One region of the Arthrobacter sp. P1_H7 genome, then DNA from elsewhere that is predicted to be linked to it. Evidence: predicted binding sites of a transcription regulator. Region 1 holds the regulator's gene; the other holds the start of a gene.
What was found. The regulator HrcA, encoded in region 1, represses chaperone genes, less so after heat shock. The targets are predictions, from matches to a motif close to TTNGCACTCGNNNNNNNCGAGTGCNAA.

Region 2: AC1DXI_RS16990 (FmdB family zinc ribbon protein) is a predicted target of HrcA. The motif match lies at 5,692-5,718, and genes of this name have one in related genera.

The regions. Positions count from the first base shown of each region.
Region 1 covers NZ_JBFUCO010000016.1:60,804-67,935, reverse strand. Annotated here, with positions in the region: gene AC1DXI_RS15635 (16S rRNA (uracil(1498)-N(3))-methyltransferase) at 1-150, opposite strand, end outside; gene dnaJ (molecular chaperone DnaJ) at 153-1,283, opposite strand; gene hrcA (heat-inducible transcriptional repressor HrcA) at 1,362-2,375, opposite strand; gene AC1DXI_RS15620 (DUF3097 domain-containing protein) at 2,693-3,544, shown strand; gene AC1DXI_RS15615 (DUF4870 domain-containing protein) at 3,689-4,108, shown strand; gene hemW (radical SAM family heme chaperone HemW) at 4,241-5,479, opposite strand; gene lepA (translation elongation factor 4) at 5,525-7,132, opposite strand, start outside.
Region 2 covers NZ_JBFUCO010000017.1:89,526-96,657, reverse strand. Annotated here, with positions in the region: gene AC1DXI_RS17000 (AAA family ATPase) at 1-4,214, shown strand, start outside; gene AC1DXI_RS16995 (RcpC/CpaB family pilus assembly protein) at 4,298-5,197, opposite strand; gene AC1DXI_RS16990 (FmdB family zinc ribbon protein) at 5,351-5,605, opposite strand; gene AC1DXI_RS16985 (5-formyltetrahydrofolate cyclo-ligase) at 5,759-6,394, opposite strand; gene galU (UTP--glucose-1-phosphate uridylyltransferase GalU) at 6,500-7,132, shown strand, end outside.

The sequences.
Region 1 (7,132 bases):
GGCGCCGTCCGCGATGTCGACGACTTCGCCGACGGCGATCCGTTTGACGGTGACGGCGTGGCGCGCCTCGCCACCCTCGAGGACGAAGGCCGAGCCGGGGACCTGCTGGTCCAGGGTGCCTGGGGAGGTGAAGAAGACCGGGTTACTCACCGCTACAGGTTACCGAGCCGGTCCCGCAGTTTGGCGAAGACGCCGCCGCTGGCCGCAAGCTTTCCTTCCGTGTGGTGCTCGCCGCGGTGCTTGGCCAACTGGCGGAGCAGTTCTTCCTGGACGTGATCGAGCTTGACCGGCGTTTCCACCTGCAGGTGCACCTTCAGGTCGCCGCGGCCGTGACCGCGCAGGTGCGTGACGCCGAGGCCGCGCAGGGTGATGACCTCGCCCGACTGGGTGCCGGCCTTGACGTCGATCTCCTGCTGCCCGTCGAAGGTGTCGAGGGATATTTCGGTGCCGAGCGCGGCAGCCGTCATGGGAATGTTGAGGCTCGCGTGGAGGTCATCGCCCTCGCGCACGTAGGTGGGGTCGTTGTTGACCCGGATCTCCACGTACAGGTCCCCGGCGGGGCCACCGGCAGGGCCTGCCTCGCCCTGGCCGGACAGCTGGATGCGGGTGCCGGTGGCGACACCGGCCGGGACCTTGACGGTCAGGGAGCGGCGGCTGCGGATCCGGCCCTGGCCGCTGCATTCGTTGCAGGGGTCCTTGATGACGGTGCCGAACCCCTCGCAGGATCCGCAGGGGGCGGATGTCATGACCTGGCCCAGGATGGACCGCACGGCGCGCTGGACCTGACCGCTGCCGCCACAGATGTCGCAGCGGACCGGGTGGGTGCCCTCGCGGCAGCAGGACCCATCGCACGTGGGGCAGATGACGGCCGTGTCGACCTCGAGCTTCTTGTTCACGCCGAACACTGCGTCGCGGAGGTCGATCCGGACGCTGATCAGCGCGTCCTGGCCGCGGCGGACCCGGGACGCCGGGCCGCCCTGGCCGCCACCGGCGCCGAAGAAGGTCTCGAAGATGTCCTGGAAGGCGAAGCCCTGGCCCGAGTAGCTGCCGCCGCCGAAGCCGTTGTCGGTACCGTTCTCGTTGCCGGTGGTGTCGTAGACCCGGCGCTTCTGCGGATCAGAGAGGACCTCGTAAGCGTGGGTGACTGCCTTGAACCTGTCCGAGGCGTCCTCCCCGGGGTTCACATCCGGGTGCAGGGTGCGGGCCAGTTTCCGGTAGGCCTTCTTGATCTCCTCCCCCGATGCGTCGCGGGAGACTCCAAGAACGTCGTAGTGGCTGCTCAAAGTGTGTATCTCTTCCTTTTCGTACTGCCTGTGGGGCACTGCCTGTGGGGCAAGAAGTCGTGTTCGGTCCCGGGCCTGTCAGGGCCCCAGGATCCTCGAAAGGTAGCGGGCCACCGCGCGGACGGCGGCCATGGTGGTGGGATAGTCCATCCGGGTGGGCCCAAGCACGCCGACCTTGGCCGTGGCGTCCGGCCCGTAGGCTGTGGCCACAACCGAGGCCTCGGCCAGACCGTCGTAAGGGTTTTCCCGGCCGATGCTGACCGTGACACCCCGCGGGTCTTCGGCCATTTCGCTGAGCAGGCGGAGCATGACCACCTGCTCCTCGAGGGCCTCGAGCACGGGGCCGATGCTGAGCGGGAAGTCCACGTTGGAGCGGGCCAGGTTGGCGGTGCCGGCCATGACCATGCGCTCTTCGCGGCTGCTCGTGGCCAGGGCCTCCAGGCCGCGGGCCAGCGCCTGGGCCGCTCCGCGCCGCGCCGGCGGGCCACCGGCAACGACGGCGGGCAGCAGCTGCGGCATCAGGCTCAGCGGGGTTCCGGAGAGGCTGGCCAGAAAGCTGGTCCGCAGTTCCGCCAGCGCGTCGTCGGGAAGGTCCTGCCCGACGTCGATCACGCGCTGCTCCACCTTGCCGCTGTCCGCGATCAGTACCGCCAGCACTTTCCGGGGCGCCAGCAGCACGAACTCGATGTGTCGCACCCGGGCGCGGCTGAGCAGCGGATACTGCACGACGGCGACCTGGTTGGTCAGGTGCGAGAGGAGCCTCACGGTCCGGTCAAGGATGTCGTCGAGGTCGTCGGATCCTTCCAGCAGCGCCTGGATGGCCCGGCGCTCAGCCGGGGACAACGGCTTCACCGCTGAGATCTGGTCGACGAAAAGCCGGTAGCCCTTGTCGGTGGGGATCCGGCCGGCGCTCGTGTGCGGTGCCGTGATCAGGCCCTCATCTTCCAGCGCCGCCATGTCGTTTCGGATCGTGGCGCTGGAGACGCCGAGATGGTGCCGTTCCACGAGCGCTTTGGAACCAACGGGCTCACGCGAATGGACGTAGTCCTCCACGATGGCGCGCAGCACTTCGAGTTTGCGCGGTTCGCTCACGCTCCACCTCCAATCGACTGTCCCGCAGTCGGTGCCGTCCGCCGTGTCCGGTCCGGGTCCACAAGTGCTGCACGGACGGTCCGCAACAGGACAAGGGTTAGCACTCGACATGCCTAAGTGCTAACCAGTCTAATATGAGTCGCCGCGTTGTTAGCATTGGATTCGCTCCAGGCGTGGCCCGCGGGAACGCGATTCCCGTCACGCCGGCGCCGAGACCGTGGCAGCCGCTGCCGTTGCCGCGCCGTCGCGGTCCGGTTCCGGCCCCGGAGAGTTCCACCGACCGCCGTACATTCCGAGTGCAAAGTAAGCGTGTAGAGATGTCGTACCAGAACTGGGGACCCCAGGACCTGTCCGCCCCCACCAAGACCCAGTTGCCGGAAGTCCCGGTGGAACGCGGGATGGTCCTCGAAGAGGTCCAGTCCGGCTGGGTGGGCGCCGTAACCCGGGTGGAGAAGTCCGGCGGCATGCACGTGGTGGCGCTGGAGGACCGGCGGGGCAAGTCGCGGTCCTTCCGCCTCGGCTTTGGCTTCCTCCTGGAGGGCCAGCCCATCCGCCTGATGCCGCCGGCCCCGAATAAAACGGCACCGGCCGCCGGTGCCGGCCGCACGGCGTCGGGCTCGGTGCGGGTGGCGGGGCAGCGCGCCCAGGTGGCCAAGGCCAGCCGTATCTGGGTGGAAGGAAAGCACGACGCCGAGCTGGTGGAGAAGGTGTGGGGCGATGACCTCCGGGTGGAGGGCATCGTCGTCGAACCCCTGCACGGCATTGACGACCTCGCGGCCGCCGTGGCGGAGTTCGGCCCGGGCCCGGGGCGGCGCCTCGGCGTGCTCGTGGACCACCTGGTGCCCGACTCCAAGGAGTCGCGGATCGCCGATGCCGTCATGGCCTCACCGGGCGCCGCCGGCAACGTCCTCATTGTGGGGCACCCCTACGTGGACGTGTGGCAGGCCATCCGGCCCGCGGTCCTGGGGATCGAGCAGTGGCCGGTGATCCCCCGCGGCATGGACTGGAAGACCGGCATCCTGATGGCTTTCGGCTGGCCCCACTCCACAAAGGAGGACATCGGCCTGGGCTGGCAGAAACTCCTGGGTGCTGTCCGCAGCTACGCTGATCTGGAGGCGTCGCTGCTCGGCCGCGTGGAAGAGGTCATTGACTTCCTCACCGTGCCCTAGTCCGCCGCGGCGGCCGCCCCCTGATCTCCATTTCCGGGCGCGAGCAAGTATTCTTGAAACGGCGGCCGCGCTTCCAGTGCGGTCCCGGCTAGTTCAGGCACAACCCAGGCAGCAACGCATCACCGCAATCCGAAGGGCTACACCGTGGCAGATAACGCACGCGAACACACGGGCAATCAGGCTGGCCATGGCCAGCCCCCGTACCATGGGGTTCCGGCAAACGCGCTGCCGCTGACGGCCAGCGAGGACCGCCAGTGGGCCACGCTCGCCCACTTCGGCGGCATCCTGGGCTGCGTGCCGTCGCTGCTGATCTACCTCATCTTCAAGGACCGCGGCCCGTTCACGGCGCAGGAATCCAAGGAAGCCCTCAATTTCACGCTGCCGCCGACCATCGCCGCAGTGCTGGCCAATCTGCTGGTCTTCATCCCGGTGGTGGGCAACCTCTTCGCCGTGCTCGCCACGGTGATCTGGATTGCTGTGACGTGCTTCTCGGTGGCGGCAGGCATCCACGTCAACCGCGGCCAGCCGCACCGTTACGAGTTCAACCTGCGCTGGATCAAATAGCCGGCCCGGACCAAGCTAGAGAGAGCCGGCCGCTTCCCGTATGGGGCAGCGGCCGGCTCTTTTTTGTGGGGCAGGCTGTGTGCGGCCGCTGATACGGGCAGCCAAATTGTGGAGGCTTTGCGGCCGGGCAGACTAGTCCGGCAGGATCCTGCGGACGACGGCGTCGGCCAGCAGCCGGCCCTTGAGAGTGAGGATGAGCCGGCCCTTGAAGGCGGCCGCGGGGTCCACGAGGCCGTCAGCGATCAGCCCCGCGACGGCGTGCCTGCCGGTGTCCCCCAGGCCGCCGAGGCTCGGGATGTCGAGTCCGGAGTTGAGCCGGGCCTCGAGCATGACGTGTTCCACGTTGCGGGTTTCGGTGTCCAGCGTTTCGCGTCCGGCGGCCGGTGAGACCCCGGCGCCGAGGCGGTTGGCGTAGGCGGTGGGGTGCTTGACGTTCCACCAGCGGACGCCGCCGACGTGCGAGTGCGCCCCGGGCCCGATGCCCCACCAGTCGTCCCCGCGCCAGTAGGCGAGGTTGTGCCGGCAGGCCTGTTCGGGGGTGCGGGACCAGTTGCTGACCTCGTACCAGGCGAGCCCGGCGGCGGAAATCAGTTCGTCGGCGAGTTCGTATTTGGCGGCGTGGTCGTCGTCGTCAATTTCCGGGACTTCGCCACGGCGGATCTGCGCGGCAAGCTTGGTGCCGTCTTCAACGATCAGGGCATAGGCGCTGATGTGGTCGGGGGCGTAGGAAAGTGCGGTCTCGAGCGAGTACCGCCAGTCTTCCAGCGACTCCCCCGGCGTCCCGTAAATGAGGTCGAGACTGACGGCGAGCCCGGCATCGCGCGCCCACTGCACCACCTCGGGCACCCGGCTCGGCGTGTGGGTGCGGTCCAGGACCTTCAGGACATGCGGCACGGCCGACTGCATGCCGAACGAGACCCGGGTGAACCCGGCGTCGGCGAGCAGCTGCAGGGATGCGGGCGTGACGGAATCGGGGTTCGCCTCGGTGGTTACCTCGGCGCCGGGCTGCAGGCCCCAGGCGCCGATAGCGGCTGTGAGGATCCGCGCCAGGTCCTCCGCCGGCAGCAGCGTGGGGGTGCCGCCGCCGAAGAAGACCGTGCTGAGGGGACGGTCAGGCAGGCCGCTGCCCCTCAGGGCCGCGGCGGCGAACTCCACTTCCGCGATCGCGGTGGCGGCGTAGGCGTCCTGGGAGGCCCCGCCGCCCAGCTCGGTGGCGGTGTACGTGTTGAAGTCGCAGTACCCGCAGCGGACCGCGCAGAACGGGATGTGCACATACAGCCCGAAAGCGCGCTGATCGGCGCCCTCGCGCGCCTGGCCGGGCAGGAGCCCGTCCGGCGGCGCCGGGTCGCCGAGGGGAAGGACGCTAGGCACGGGCCCGGCCTGCCGATACTGCAGCAACAGTCAATACCTGCACCGTTACTTCTTGGCCTTGTCCTTGGACTCGTCCGTTGTCAGCGCGGCGATGAAGGCCTCCTGCGGCACCTCGACGCGTCCCACCATCTTCATGCGCTTCTTGCCTTCCTTCTGCTTTTCCAGCAGCTTGCGCTTTCGGGTGATGTCACCGCCGTAGCACTTGGCCAGGACATCCTTGCGGATGGCGCGGATGCTTTCGCGGGCGATGATCCGGGAGCCGATGGCGGCCTGGATGGGCACCTCGAACTGCTGGCGCGGAATGAGCTCGCGCAGCTTGCCGGTCATCATCACGCCGTAGGCGTAGGCCTTGTCACGGTGGGTGATGGCGGAGAACGCATCAACCTGCTCGCCCTGGAGCATGATGTCCACCTTGACCAGGTCGGCCACCTGCTCGCCGTCGGCCTTCCAGTCCAGTGACCCGTAGCCGCGGGTCTTGGACTTGAGGATGTCGAAGAAATCGAAGACGATTTCGGCCAGCGGCAGGCGGTAACGGATTTCCACCCGGTCCTCGGAGAGGTAGTCCATGCCGCCCATGACGCCGCGCCTGCTCTGGCACAGCTCCATGATGGCGCCGACAAACTCGTTCGGCGCAAGGATGGTGGCGGACACCATCGGCTCGCGGACTTCCGCGATCTTGCCGGTGGGGTATTCGCTGGGGTTCGTGACGTGGACGACCTTCTTGTCCTCCAGCGTCACCTCGTATTCCACGTTGGGTGCGGTGGAAATCAGGTCCAGGTTGTATTCGCGTTCGAGCCGCTCGCGCGTGATTTCCAGGTGCAGAAGGCCCAGGAATCCCACCCGGAAGCCGAATCCCAGCGCTGCCGACGTTTCCGGCTCGTACACCAGCGCGGCGTCGTTGAGCATCAGCTTCTCCAGCGCATCGCGGAGCACCGGATAGTCCGTGCCATCGAGCGGATACAGGCCGGAGAAGACCATCGGCTTGGCGTCCGCATAGCCGGGGAGGGACTCGGTGGCCGGCTTGGCCAGGTTGGTGACGGTGTCGCCCACCTTGGACAGGCGGACGTCCTTCACACCGGTGATGAGGTAGCCCACCTCGCCGACGCCAAGGCCCTTGGAGGGGGTGGGTTCCGGGGAGCTCACACCGATCTCAAGGAGCTCGTGCGTGGCACGGGTGGACATCATCTGGATGCGTTCACGCGGGTGCAGCATGCCGTCGACCACGCGGACGTAGGTGACCACACCGCGGTAGGTGTCGTAGACCGAGTCGAAGATCATGGCCCGGGCGGGGGCGTTCGGGTCGCCCACCGGGGCCGGCAGGTCGCGGACGATCTTGTCCAGCAGGACCTCGACGCCCATGCCGGTCTTGCCGGAGACGCGGAGCACGTCGTCGGGGTCGCCGCCGATCAGGTTGGCGAGTTCCGCCGCGTACTTCTCCGGCTGTGCTGCCGGGAGGTCGATCTTGTTCAGGACCGGGATGATCGTGAGGTTGTTTTCCATCGCCAGGTAGAGGTTGGCGAGAGTCTGGGCCTCGATGCCCTGGGCCGCGTCCACCAGCAGGATCGCACCTTCGCAGGCCGCGAGCGAGCGGGAGACCTCGTACGTGAAGTCGACGTGCCCGGGGGTGTCGATCATGTTCAGCGCGTAGCTGGT
Region 2 (7,132 bases), on a different contig from region 1:
ATACCATGCTGCGCTTCACGAAGACGCCCGAAGGCTCAATTGACCTGACTCATGCCCATCCCTCGGGGCTTGCGCAGCTGATGGCAGGGCGGCGCACCCGGCTCTCGACCCTGATCCGCGACCGACAGCAGTACGTTGTTGCGGCCAGGGCATCGCGCAACCTGCGCTCCAAGATCTTCGAACTCGCCAATGACCGCGGCATCGACGCGGGGTATTTCTCCGCCGGCACGGTCGTATGGACGTCCGCCGTCGGCGGTAAGCCGCAACGGATCTCGGCCCCGGTCATGCTCACCGCCATCTCCCTCACGGTGCGCCCCGGCGAGGACGACTACGAACTGCAGCTCACCGAACAGGCGCAGATCAACCCGGCGCTGGTCCGGCACCTCAAAACGGTCCACGGGATCGTTTTCGACGTCAACGCGGTGACGCGGATGGCGTACAGCACGGCACGGTACGACCCGCAGCCCGTCCTGGACCGCCTGGGCACCCTGGTCCAGCCGATTCACGGCGCGGAGGTCGAACACAACCTGCTCGTCTCCACTTTCGCCGACCTCTCCGGCAACCTCGATGATCCATGGATCAACCAGAACAACCCCCTTGTCACCGCGCTGGCACGGTCCGGTTCCGGCGAACTGGTCGACGTGCCTGCGCTGGAACCCGGCCGCTTCCCCAGCACGGACGACCGGGACCCCGCCGAGGAGCTTCTGCTGCTCGACGCCGACACGGACCAGCAGTATGTGATCGACGCCGTCCGGGCGGGCGACTCGCTGGTGGTCAGCAGCCCGCCGGGCACCGGCCAGACCCAGACCGTCATCAACACCATCGGCGCCCTCGTGGACGAGGGCAAGTCCGTCCTGGTGGTTGGCGACCGGCGGGCCAGCCTCGCCGAGATCTCCGGGCAGCTGGACGGCCTCGGCCTGGACTCGGTCCTCTTGCAGCTCACCGGCAACGCCAGCCCGCTGCAGCTCAAGGGCCAGCTGGTCCGGGCGATCGTCCGCAACGAGAAGTCGCTGCAGCCGCAACTGACCAACCTGCACGCCACACTCACCGGGCACCGCCACGCCCTGATGGACCACGTGGCCTCCCTGCACAACGTCCGGGCGCGCTGGGGCTGCTCGCCGTATGAGGCCATGCAGTCGCTGGCAGAGCTGACCTCCATCCAGCCGGCACCGGCGACGACCGTCCGGCTCAAGCGCAGCGTGCTGGACAACATCCGGGACCGCGAGGAGCTCGCGGGCCGGCTCCGCCGCGCCTCCGAGCTCGGCAGCTTCAGCCGCGCGTCGACCACCAGCCCCTGGCACGGCGCGCGCCTGCTGACCCGCAAGGAGACGCAGGAAGCGCAGGGCGTTGCCCAGTCCGTGGCGGAAAAACTGCCGTTGCTGCGCGGGCGCATGGATGCCGTGGCGGAACACGCAGAGATCCGGCTCGGCCGGACCTTCGCCGAATGGGGCGAGCAGATTGACCTTCTCGTGGCCGTCCGCGAAAGCCTGGACAAGTTCACTCCCGACATCTTTGACCGGCCCGTGCACGACCTGATCTCGGCCACGGCGTCTTCCGCCTGGCGCAGGGAACGCGGGATCGAAATGCCATCCATGCAGCGCTCACGCCTGCGCAGGGTGGCCAAGGAATATGTCCGGCCCGGCGTGCACATCGCGGACCTGCACAGCTCCCTGGTCCTCGTCCAGGAACAGCGCGCCGCCTGGTCCGGCTACGCGACCACGCAGCGGCACCCGGCCGTGCCGTCCGGGCTGGCTGAAATCACCGGCCTCTACCGGGAGCTCGCAGCGGAACTGGCTGAACTCGGCCTGGCGGTCAAGCACACCGCCGCCGGCGGCGAGCTGGACCGCGCACCCTACGACGAACTCCTGCCCCGGGTGCGGCGGCTCGTCGCCGACACCGCGACCCTTGAAACCCTTCCGGAGCGCACTCTGCTCGTCGAGAGCATGCGTGAGCACGGCCTGGGCGAGCTCCTCGCCGACCTTGCCGAGCGCGAGGTCCCGGAAGGTTCGGTGACCGCCGAACTCGAGCTGGCCTGGTGGCAGTCGGCCCTCGAAGCCATGATCAGCGGCGACGACTACCTCGCCATGTCCGACGGCGACGCCCTGCGCCAGCTTGAGGCGGAGTACCGTCTGGCGGACAACGCCCATATCGCCAGCGGCGCCGCCCGGCTGCGGTGGAACCTGTCCGAGCGCTGGCGCACGGCCATCGCAGCCTACCCCCGCCAGGCCGAGCTGTTGCGCAGCCTTCTGAAGGACGGCCGGGTGACCCTGGCAGCCCTGAGCGGCCAGGCGCAGGAGCTGCTGCCCACACTGGTACCTGTGTGGTCCGTCAGCCCGTACCTCATGACGGGCCTCCTGCCGATCGAGCAGACCTTCGATGCCGTCGTGATCCTCGACGCCGAGACGACCTCGTTGCAGGCCGTCCTCCCGGCGATCGCCCGGTCCCGGCAGGTCATCGCGTTCGGCGACGAACAAATCGCCAGCCCGCGGACCTTTACCGTGGGCGTCGAACGGCTCGCCGCGGGGGAGAGCTCCTACCAAAGCGTTGAGAGCTCGTACCGGGCACTCGCTGCCGTGCTTCCGGTCTGGAACCTGAGGACCGTGTACCGTGCGGTCGATGAAGACCTGGTGCGCCAGCTCAGCAAGGGTTTTTACGGCGGGGAACTCACCCGCCTCCCGGAGGGGCAATCCGCCACGGGCCTTGACCGCACCCTCAGCGTGGAGTACCTCCCCGACGGCACGGGGCTGCCCAGCGCTGACCACGACGGCGTCGAATCGGTTGTTGCCGAGGTCAACCGTGCCGTGGAGCTGGTCTTCGAGCACGCCCGGCTCCGCCCCCGCACGTCGCTGGCCGTGGTGACCGGCAGCCTCCGCCATGCCGCCCGGATCGGCGAGGCCATTAGGGCCCAACTGCCCAACTACCCCATGCTCGGCAGCTTTTTCACGGCGGGGGATGAGTCCTTCCGCGTGGTGGATCTGGAACGCGCCCAGGGCCTGGTCCGCGACCACGTCATTTTTTCCCCGGGCTACGGCCGCACCCCGCACGGGCGCACCCTCCACAGCCTCGGGCCGCTTTCCGCCGACGGGGGCCGCGCAAAATTCGCCCTGGCGATGACGCGTGCGCGCCGGTCCCTGCACGTGCTCAGTTGCTTCCGCCCCGAAGACCTCGATGTCAGCCGCCTCAGCCACGGCGCCGTGGACTTCTACGAACTCCTGGACCGTGAGATCGCGGGCAACACGGATCTTGGCAGCCCCGCCTCCCGGGCCGCGGCCAGCGAGCAGGCGCTCGGCGCCGATCCGCTGGTGGCCGACCTGGGCGACCGGCTCCGGGCACGCGGGGCACGCGTGTGGCACCAGTACGACGGCGTCCTGAACATGGTGGCGGCCGCCGATCCGATGACCACAATCGGCCAGGACGATGCGGAGATTCCCCGTCCGGTCGCGATCGAGTCCGATGGCACCGGCCACTACCGGCGGATGAGCGTCCGGGAACGGAGCAGGCTCCGGCCGCAACTCCTGGAGAGGCTTGGCTGGCGGTACATGCCACTATGGACCATAGAGGTCTTCACCGACCCCTCAGCCTGCGCCGACCGGATTGGCGGCTACCTCGGGTTGGAGAAGCCCGCCGCGTCCAGCCGGATGCGGACATCGCACGGGTTCTTCGACGACGGCATCGAGCACCTGGCGATCGACGAGGCGCGGGCCGCCGAGTACCACGTGGCGGCCGAACCCGCGGGACAGGTATTCCGCGGCCACGAAACTGCCGGCCAGGAACTCCGCCGGCAGGCACCAGCATCAGCAATGACAGGCAATACAGGCAGTAAGGAGGCCGGCGGCATGAATGCGGACGGCAACACCGCGAACATCGACGACACCGGCAACACCGGCGACACGGGCAACACCGGCGACACGGGCAACACCGGCGACCACGAAGCCGCCGCAACCAACGACGCGGCGGGGGCCGCGGCCGCCACCGCTGGGCCGACGACCGCCGGGCCACAGCCCGGCGCATCGACCGGCGCGTCGACCGGCAACGGGCCGGACCAGGACGCCGCGAAGGGGACTTCCCGCCGTTCCGAGGCACAGGCCACCGTGGCCGAGGGTGTGCTGCCGAACAAGGCGGCGGAAGACGACCCCCGGCGCTGGGGTGACCAGCCTGATAATTACGATCACGACGCCTGGCTCCAAGAACAGAAGCCACCGCACTGGGGCTGACGCAGCCGCCCGCAGCAGAGCCTGCGGGCGCAGCCGGCGTCGACCCGAGCCAAGTGCCCGGACACCCTGGCCCAGCGGGAACGCTAGCCCGGCGGTGACGCCACGAGCACGAAAAACAGCTTGCCCTGGGTAGACGCGCCCGCCAGTCTGCGTGCCTGGTCGGCCGGTGCCGCCACCACCACCAGCCCGTCAGTCTCCGCAGCGGCGGGCCAAGGGCCGGCCTTGCCGCCCTGCGCCGAGGTCCAGAGCACCGGTACGGCTTCGGCCAGGACTTGGCTTTCGCCGGGTTGTTCCGTGCCGTTGCCGCCGGTGAGCACCACGTTGACGAGCTGCCCGGGGGAGACGAGCTGGATGGAGGCCGGATCTGCCATCCTCAGCGGCACGGCCGCAGAGCCGGCCGGGCTTCCGGCGAGCAAGCCCGGCCCAAGGATCTGGGCGTCCGTGAGGAGCTGGCCCTGGCGCAGCGGTGCGGCCAGCTGTTTGCCCTCGAATGCGGTCTCGCTGCCCGGGTTGCCGGCAGGCACGAGGCCGGGCGGCACGCTGATCCTGCTGACATCGCCGGGTTCCAGGGTCTTGCCGGCCGGCAGATCGGCCGCTGCGGCGAAGGCTGCGACCGTGTCAGCGGGCGGGGGAGCCAGCTGCTGAACCGTCAGACCGGCGGGAATGCAGAACAGGAGGGCCGCGATAAAGCGCCGGTTCCTGCTCAGCCAGCCGCGCAAGCGGCGCCGCGAGGGGTGGCCACGGGGCGGATGCCTGCGGGGTTGCTCCGGACCGAACCGGCTCCGGAACGGACGGCCGGCGGCGGAAGACGTGGCGGGAGGAGGGCTGACGGGGCGGATCCCGGTGCGGGACCAGCGGCCGGAGGCCACTTCGGGCATTGCGACGCGGAACGGCCTGAACGAAGGCGTGGAAGAGGGCCCGGATGCCGCCGGGGCAGCCGTCGGGAACGAAGGCAGGGATACCGCGCTGAGGAAAAGTGTCATGCCGCCACGCTACGGATCCGCCCAGGGCGGCAGGAGCTGCGGAGCGTCCTATGTGGACAACGGCCACAGCGGACAGGGACCAGCGGTTCAGGCAGTGCCCAGGCTCAGCCGGCCGTGGCCCAGCCGGCAGCAGGCGCCAACCCGGCAGATGCCCTAGCTGGCCGCGGCGGCGGCGGGTGCGGGGGTGGCCGCGGGAGCAGCAGGAGCCGGAGAGACCGTGCTGCCCTTGGCGTCGCGCGAATCGGTCCTGTAGAAGCCGGAGCCCTTGAACACTACGCCGACGCTGTTGAACTTCTTGCGCAGCGTGCCCTGGCACTCGGGGCAGGACGTCAAGGAGTTGTCGCTGAACGACTGCACGATCTCGAAGGCGTGGCTGCAGTCCTTGCAGGCGTATGCATACGTGGGCACTGGAAATCCTCCTCAGGGGCAAACGAGCAGGTCCCGTGCTGTCGAGTCCGGATGGCCGCCGATATGTCTATCGGCCGGTTCCGTCCTTAGCAGTCGCAGGGCCTGAGTGCCAATTCTATCACCTTGGCAGGAACCGGATCAGTCGGGCCGGGATCAGCCGAGCCGGATGATCCCGCCCGGGGTCAGCGCCGTGTCGACTTTCCGGTCGAACGACTCCGCCGGAATGCTGCCCGCGGGCAGCACCTCCGTGTCATACACGACGGCGGCAGTCGGCAACGCGACACCGTCGAACGCCCCGCCGGGCGCCCCGCCGGACGCGGAGGACATGGCGGCCAGGGCGGCAAGAAACTTGTCGTAGTAGCCGCCGCCTTGTCCGATTCGGTTGCCCGAGAAATCCACCGCCGTGGCCGGGAGGAAGATGGCGGTGGCGTCCCGCATGACGTCGGTGCCGTGGCGCTCTCCGACTGGCTCCTGGATGGGGGCGTAACGGCTGCGGACAAACCCGGACAGGGGAGTCCAGTACACCCAGCTGAGCTCGATTTCGGGTTCGCAAACCGGCAGCAGCACCCGGTGCCCGGCATCGACCAGGGCCGTCAGCAGTGGCATTGTGGGCGGTTCGGCGCCCACCCCGAGGTACGCCGCGAAGGTGCCCTGGCGGCCGCTGGCCAGCCCGGAGGCCCACTGGAGCCCATGGCTGGCTATGCCCGCCGCGGCGGCATCCTGCGCGGCCGGCGGGAGCGCGGAACGGGCCGCCCTGTGGCCGGAGCGTATTTCCTCTTTTGACGCCATATTGGCCCTTCCTCGGCCTCTTGCGGCCGCGCTGCACCGGGCAGGCCCGGCGGGCGGTTCGCACAATGATTACGCAATGATTCGTCCCTCCGTTAGATTAGTCGTGTGAATACACCTATCGCTTCCGTCCGCAAGGCCGTAATCCCCGCCGCAGGCCTTGGTACCAGGTTTCTCCCCGCCACGAAGGCCATGCCCAAGGAAATGCTGCCTGTCGTTGACAAGCCGGCCATCCAGTACGTCGTCGAGGAGGCCGTGAATGTCGGCCTGAATGATATCCTGATGATCACTGGCCGCAGCAAGCGGGCGTTGGAGGACCACTTCGACCGCGTCCCCGCGCTGGAGTCCACCCTGAAGGCTAAGGGCGACACGGCGAAGCTCGAGTCCATCCAGGCCGCCAGCAACCTCGGCGACATCCACTACGTCCGCCAGGGCGATCCCATGGGCCTCGGCCACGCGGTCCTCCGAGCCAAGCAGCACGTCGGGCAGGAGCCGTTCGCCGTCCTCCTCGGAGATGACCTCATTGACGCACGCGATGAGCTCCTCAGCACCATGATCGAGGTCCAGGCCAAGACCGGCGGGTCGGTGGTCGCTCTGATCGAGGTGGACCCGTCCCAGATCAGTGCCTACGGCTGCGCCGACGTCGAGGCAATTGGTGGTGAGGACTACGTCCGCATCAATCAGCTCGTGGAGAAGCCCGATGTCGCGGACGCCCCGTCCAACCTGGCGGTGATTGGCCGC